Pontibacter akesuensis: one gene and its partner. The protein of the gene in region 2 interacts with the protein of the main gene of each other region in a pairwise test. Links are inferred from orthologs where the notes say so. Each region holds a gene or a part of one and is shown on either strand. Other genes may lie near its edges. The genes, in order: topA and A0W33_RS12370.

Region 1 (3,448 bases), 1.2 Mb from region 2 along the record:
CCGCGCGGGCAAGCGCTATGTTAAAGTCGGCATCATCCTAAACGACCTGGTACCGGCATCTGAGGTGCAGCTGGATCTGTTCAGCCACCAGAACGACGAAAAGCAAACCAAGCTCATGCACACGCTCGATACCCTGCGGCAGCGCTTTGGGCACCACAGTTTGAAGTATGCCGTGCAGGGGGCAATAGACGAAAGCAACAGGCATAAAGAGGAGCAGCAGAAAGCGCCCTGGATGCTCAGGAAGGACCACATTTCGAGCTGCTATACTACAGCTGTGGAAGAACTGCTGGTTATCAGAAAATAAAAAAGCCACCCTGTACTGGAGTGGCTTTTTGTGCTTATTAATTAAACTACAAGTATAGCTTTGTGAGTTTTATACCTTCTTTTTGGCCGGTGCTTTTTTAGCTGCCGGCTTTTTGGCAGCAGGCTTTTTAGTGGTAGCGGCTTTAGCCTTCGCTTTGGGGGCTGCCTTTTTCTTTTCAGCGGCTGGCTTATCGGCGTCAGTGCCTTTTTTCTTGAAGCCGCCGCGGCCTTTTTTCTCCGGAGTGGCGTCGGCAAGTGCCACGCACTCCTCCAGCGTCAGTTCGCTCGGCTCCTTGTCCTTCGGAATCTTCACGTTCTTTTTGCCTGCCACAATGTAAGGACCGTAGCGCCCGTTCAGCACCTGGATGTCCGGGTTTTCCGGGAACGACTTGATCAGCTTTTCGGCGTCGGCTTTGCGCTTGGCCTCTATCAGGGCTACCGCTTCCTCGGCCGTCACCTTCAGCGGGTCCAGCGTTTTCGGGAGCGAATAAAACTTGCTGTTATGGCTGATGTAAGGACCAAAGCGACCGATGGCAGCTTTCATCTCTTTGTCTTCAAACACGCCTACAATGCGTGGCAGCTTAAACAGTTCCAGCGCATCCTCCAGCGCCAGGCTCTCGATGAACTGGCCTTTGCGCAGGCTGGCGTATACTGGTTTTTCACCCGTTTCCTCGTTCTCCTCACCCAGCTGCACATAAGGGCCGAAACGGCCGAGCTTGGCAAGTATGGTTTTGCCTGATACGGGGTCTTTACCCAATTCTCTCGCACCCGATACATCCGCCCGGTTAATGCTCTCGCTTGACTCGATGCGCTTGTGGAACTTCTGGTAGAACTGGTCCAGCATCGTTTCCCACTCTTTGGTGCCGTGCGCGATCTCATCGAACTCAGCTTCCACGCGTGCCGTGAAGGAGTAATCAATTACGTTCGGGAAGTGCTCAATCAAGAAGTCGTTCACCACCATGGCCGTATCCGTCGGGAAGAGCTTGTTTTTCTCTGCGCCCGTGATCTCGGTTTTGGTTTGGGAGGAGATATCATCGCTTTTCAGCGTCAGCACCCGGAAATTACGTTCTTTGCCTTCGCGACTGTCCTTTTCTACGTACCCGCGCTTTTGCACTGTCGAGATGGTAGGCGCATAGGTAGACGGGCGTCCGATCCCGAGTTCCTCCAGCTTCTTCACCAAACTTGCTTCGGTGTAGCGGGCGGCAGGGCGGGAGTAGCGCTGGGTGGCCAGCATCTGGCGCAGGTTTATACTTTGGCCGATGCTTAGCGGCGGCAGCATACCCTTCACTTCGTCGTCGGCTCCATCCTCGTCGTCGTCTTTCGACTCAATGTATACTTTCAGGAAGCCCTCAAACTTGATCACCTCGCCTGTGGCCTGCAGTTTTTGCGCCGGCTGGGTAGAGATGCCGATGGTAACAGTGGTTTTCTCGATCTCGGCGTCTGCCATCTGGGAGGCAATGGCGCGTTTCCAGATCAGCTCGTACAGGCGCTGCTCGTTGCGGTCGCTGCTGCCCGTCATCAGGGAGAAATCAGTCGGGCGAATGGCTTCGTGTGCTTCCTGCGCACCGGCAGACTTGGTTTTAAAGCGGCGTGTTTTCACGAAATCCTCTCCAAAGGCACGGGTGATTTCGCGCGTAGCCCCCTGTATCGCCTCATCAGACAGGTTTAGGGAGTCGGTACGCATGTAGGAGATCTTACCCGCCTCGTACAGGCGCTGTGCCACCGTCATGGTTTGGGCCACCGAAAAGTATAGCTTGCGGCTGGCTTCCTGCTGCAGGGTAGAGGTGGTGAACGGCGGAGCAGGGCTGCGCTTGAGCGGCTTTTTCTCCAGGTTCTCTATTTTATACTCAGCGCCCACGCAATTTTGCAGAAAGGCCTGTGCTTCTTCCTCAGTCTTGAATTTCTGTGGCAACTCGGCCTCCAGCGTACGTCCCTGCACATCAAAGGCAGCGGTAATCCGGAACGAAGACTCGGCGTTGAACCGCTCTATCTCGCGCTCGCGCTCCACCACCAGGCGCACCGCCACCGACTGCACGCGTCCGGCCGAAAGGCCTGTTTTAATCTTTTTCCAGAGCACCGGCGACAGCTCAAAGCCCACCAGTCGGTCAAGTATGCGACGTGCCTGCTGCGCGTTCACCAGGTCCATGTCAATGCCACGCGGGGTGCTGATGGCATTAAGAATAGCGCTCTTGGTGATCTCGCGGAAAACGATGCGGCGTGTTTTGGCATCGTTCAGGTTCAGGGCTTCGCTCAGGTGCCAGGAAATGGCTTCTCCCTCACGGTCGTCGTCCGATGCGAGCCACACCATCTCGGCCTCCTTGGCCAGCTTGCGCAGCTGCGCCACCACGTCCTTTTTATCGCTGGAAATAACATAAGTTGGTTTAAAGCCATTCGGTATGTCGATGGCGTTATTATCTTTAGGCAAGTCGCGCACATGCCCGAAGCTGGACTTTACAATAAAGTCTTTTCCTAAGTATCCTTCTATCGTTTTTGCCTTTGCAGGCGACTCTACTATGACTAAGTTTTTTATCATCCTATGAAATTAGAGGCGAGTGGGGCCGGGGTTTGCCCCAAAGTTCAAGTTTTTTTTTCAACAATTACAACCCCATCCGTATAAGATAGGTTTAAATCCATAATTCCGTAACACAAAAACGCTCCTAACACCACACGGTCAGCTTAAGATTTTATATGCAAAGAATTGTACTACTCTGCCGCCACGCCGAAACAGAAGACCCTTATCCACTACAGCCCGACTTTGAACGGGAGCTTACGCCCCACGGGCAGCAGCAGGCCCGTGCCGCGGGTGCCTGGCTCCGCGAAAAGTTTAGCAAAGCCGATGCCATACTTGCCAGTCCGGCTACAAGAGCCAATACCACGGCGCAAATCATTGCCGGCCGCCTGTACTTCGACAAAGACCGCATCAGTTACCTGCCAGACCTTTACAACGGCCGCAAATCGCAGCTGCTGAAGTGCCTGGGCGAACTGCCCGACCATGTGAAGCAGGTACTACTGGTAGCGCACAACCCCGGCATCACGCGCCTTGCCCGCGAACTTACCGAGCAGCAGCAGCTTGGTTACCTCGACACGGCCGATGTGCTGGCCGTAGCGCTGGAACTGGAGCAGTGGCAGGATATCCATGCCACCA
Region 2 (3,116 bases):
GGCGATAAACGTATTGGCCGGCACCACCACTTCATCGCCTGCTCCCACACCCAAGGCTTTCAGAAGTATAACCAGCGCATCGTAGCCGTTGCCCACGCCAATGGCGTTTCCGGCTCCCAGAAATGCGGCAAACTCTGTTTCAAAAGCCTGCACCTGTGGCCCCAGCACATACTGCTTTCCCGCTACAGCATCCAGTAGCGCCTGCTGCACCTGCGCCTCCAAACCCCTCGGGAAGTCTCTAAACTGAAAGTATGGAATCGGCTGCATGGGCTAAATCAAACAAATATTGAAGTATGGATTAGACAAAGGAGGAAAGACGTAAGGCATCAGGCCACAGGCCGTGCAGCTTATACTTACCCCAAGTTGCGCTATATGATACTAATTGGTTTCTGATAACTGGAAACCCACCCCTAACCCCTCCCAAGAGTGGAGTCCCACATAAACGGGAAATAATTCCCCTCCCCGGAGGGGTTAGGGGTGGGTTATGTTTCAACGGCGTAAGCAAATCGCAACTTAAGTTACTTATACTTTCTTAACATTATACTTTACAGCGCCCCGTGTGTCGTCAGTTTCTTAAAGTAAGCATAATCGCGGATGTAGTCTTTCTTGCTATAGTCGGTGGAGGTGAGGCAAAGGGCCGTGGCTCCCTCCGAGAAGCGCAACTCTACCCAGCACATGGCCGGCACGTACAGCCCCTGCTGCGGATGCGTCAGCTCAAACTCCTGCCGCGCATGGCCCGTGTCGATCAGCACTTTTATACTTCCGGTCAGGGCAACCAGCACCTCCTCGGTAGCCATGTTGGCGTGGTGGCCGCGGGTTGTCTCCGGGGGCGTTCCCTGCGTCCAGAACACCCGCTTTATCACGAAGGGAATGTTATCGGCCAACTGGGTGCTGGTGATATAGCCGCTCTCCGGGCTACCCACGTGGTCGAAGGAAAGCAAGTATGGTGTGGCTGGCAAAGGTCAGGCTGTTGGTATACCCGCAAAAGTAAACCATTTTAGAGAGATACGATAATTTTTACCCTTGCAAGGCTTTGGCTAACTTGCAGGTTGCCAGCAGCAGCAACCATGGAAGACACCTACAGAACCATAGAAGCGCCCTCAGAGGGTTTGTACAAAGAAAAAGGAAGTAAATTCATTGCCCTCGCTTTCCCCGTTTATTCTGAGGAGGACGTGAAGGACACGCTCGCCGAGCTTCGGAAAAAGTACTACGACGCCCGCCACCACTGCTATGCCTACATCCTGGGGGCCGACCAAACCCGCTATCGCGCCAATGACGACGGCGAACCCAACCACTCGGCCGGCGATCCCATACTTGGGCAGATGCGCTCTGCTGGGCTTAGCAATGTGCTGATCGTGGTGGTGCGTTACTTTGGAGGCACGAAACTTGGTGTCAGCGGCCTGATCAATGCCTATAAAGTGGCCGCTGCGGAAGCCATCGCTCAGGCCACTATTCTTGAAAAACACGAAACAACGCTGCTGCAGGCGCATTACGACTACCCGCAAATGAACGACGTGATGAGCCTGGTGAAGGAGTATGACCTGACGGTGAGGGAGCAGCGGTTTATGCTGGATTGCCGCCTCACCCTGGAAGTACGGAAGAGCCTGCAGGAGGAAATCACACAAAAACTAGAAGAGATGGAAGGCGTTAAAGTCGAAGAACTAGCCGACTCCCCCACTACCTGATGCCTGCTTCAACTTTATAGCTTTCTAACCTGAACTCTTTAACTTTACTTTTTCCTATACTCCCCTGATGGCCAAACGCAAGCACAACCGCTCCCGAGACAAGATCCTGCAACGCAAAGCCGGCGTAAAACCGGGCTCCCTGTTTATTCCGTTTGAGGCTTTTGCGCCGCGCTTTTTCCTGATGTCGTTTAGCGAGGACTTTTTTGAGGAGCTGGAGGTAAAGACTTACCCGGAGCTGGTGCAACGCGTTACTTCCAGACCGGATGCGCGGCATTGGATTGATATTCGCGGCTACCGGGATGAGAAGATGCTGGAACAGTTGGCCGTGGATTTTAACCTGCACCCCTTGCAGATGGAAGACGTGGTAAACGACTACCAGCGCCCCAAGGTAGAGCAGTTCGATAAAAACCGCCTGTTCATCATCTCGCGCATGCTCCGCTGGTCCACCGAAAACAAGACGCTGGAAGATGTGCAGCTCTCGCTCTTCACAGGACCCAACTATGTGCTTAGCCTGCAAAGCGATTACGAGGATTGCCTCGACCCGTTGCGTGAGCGCATCCGCGTGGGCAAAGGCGTGATCCGGAAGCGGCCAACCATCTACATGGCCTATGCCATGATGGACGTGGTGCTGGATTACTATTTCCCGGTAATTGCCGACATGGGCGATTATATCGAAGACATGGAGCAGCAGGTGCTGTTGCAGCCATCGCGCAACAACCTGGCGCTCATCCTGGACCTGAAAAGCGAGCTGGTAAAACTCCGCCGCATTGTGTGGCCAGAGCGCGATAAAATGACCGAGCTGCTGCGCATGGACGAGGAGGTAATTCACGAGAGCCTCAAAGCCTACTTCCGCGACGCCTATGACCATACCATCCAGCTCATCGACCTGATAGACAACCACAAGGAAATGGCCTCCAGCTTGGTGGACCTGCACATGTCTACGGTGAGCAACCGCATGAACGAGATCATGAAAGTGCTCACCATTATCTCCAGCATCTTTATTCCGCTAAGCTTTATTGTGGGCTTGTATGGGATGAACTTCTCACGCGAGGACCCTGAGACAGGCCGCGTATTGCCCTACAACATGCCAGAGCTGTATGAGCCGTATGCCTACCCGATTTTAGTCAGTTTAATGGGACTCCTGATCGTTTCTCAACTGATTTTCTTTTACCGCAAGGGCTGGTTCAGGAGTTTTTAGAGTGATGTTATACTTGCCGTGCGGCAGAATAAAGCTGCTCCTTACTCGCCTACCGTGAACTCCAGTTTCATTAGCTCGTTTCGGTGTACTCGGTAGAGGGTGTAGCTGTTGCTGGTTTCGTTGAAGTAGATGGTTACCGGCTGGTAATTCTCCAGCGTACGATTACCGATGAGGTTGCCTTTCATATCGTAGAGATACGTTTTCTGAGGCCCGCGCTCAGTAATGGCCACAAT

The links.
Region 1: the proteins of A0W33_RS12370 (region 2) and topA interact in binary tests that used the Escherichia coli proteins (3 or more experiments, as listed by UniProt). The link is inferred for Pontibacter akesuensis from one-to-one orthologs.

What each region holds. Positions count from the first base shown.
Region 1 is NZ_CP014766.1:4,121,829-4,125,276, forward strand. What follows is about bases 106-3,232. They hold topA (type I DNA topoisomerase), read right to left. Parts: upstream 2,837-3,232; coding sequence 374-2,836; downstream 106-373. Other genes in these bases: A0W33_RS17440 (Y-family DNA polymerase), read left to right, coding at 106-304; A0W33_RS17450 (SixA phosphatase family protein), read left to right, coding at 2,992-3,232. In the rest of the region: more of A0W33_RS17440, read left to right, coding at 1-105; more of A0W33_RS17450, read left to right, coding at 3,233-3,448. UniProt on the Escherichia coli protein: Releases the supercoiling and torsional tension of DNA, which is introduced during the DNA replication and transcription, by transiently cleaving and rejoining one strand of the DNA duplex.
Region 2 is NZ_CP014766.1:2,898,008-2,901,123, reverse strand. The notes cover bases 82-2,876. They hold A0W33_RS12370 (IMPACT family protein), read left to right. Parts: upstream 82-1,067; coding sequence 1,068-1,685; downstream 1,686-2,876. Other genes in these bases: corA (magnesium/cobalt transporter CorA), read left to right, coding at 1,753-2,876; A0W33_RS12375 (sugar 3,4-ketoisomerase), read right to left, coding at 546-959; A0W33_RS12380 (DegT/DnrJ/EryC1/StrS family aminotransferase), read right to left, coding at 82-267. Also shown: more of A0W33_RS12380, read right to left, coding at 1-81; more of corA, read left to right, coding at 2,877-2,883; A0W33_RS12360 (hypothetical protein), read right to left, coding at 2,925-3,116.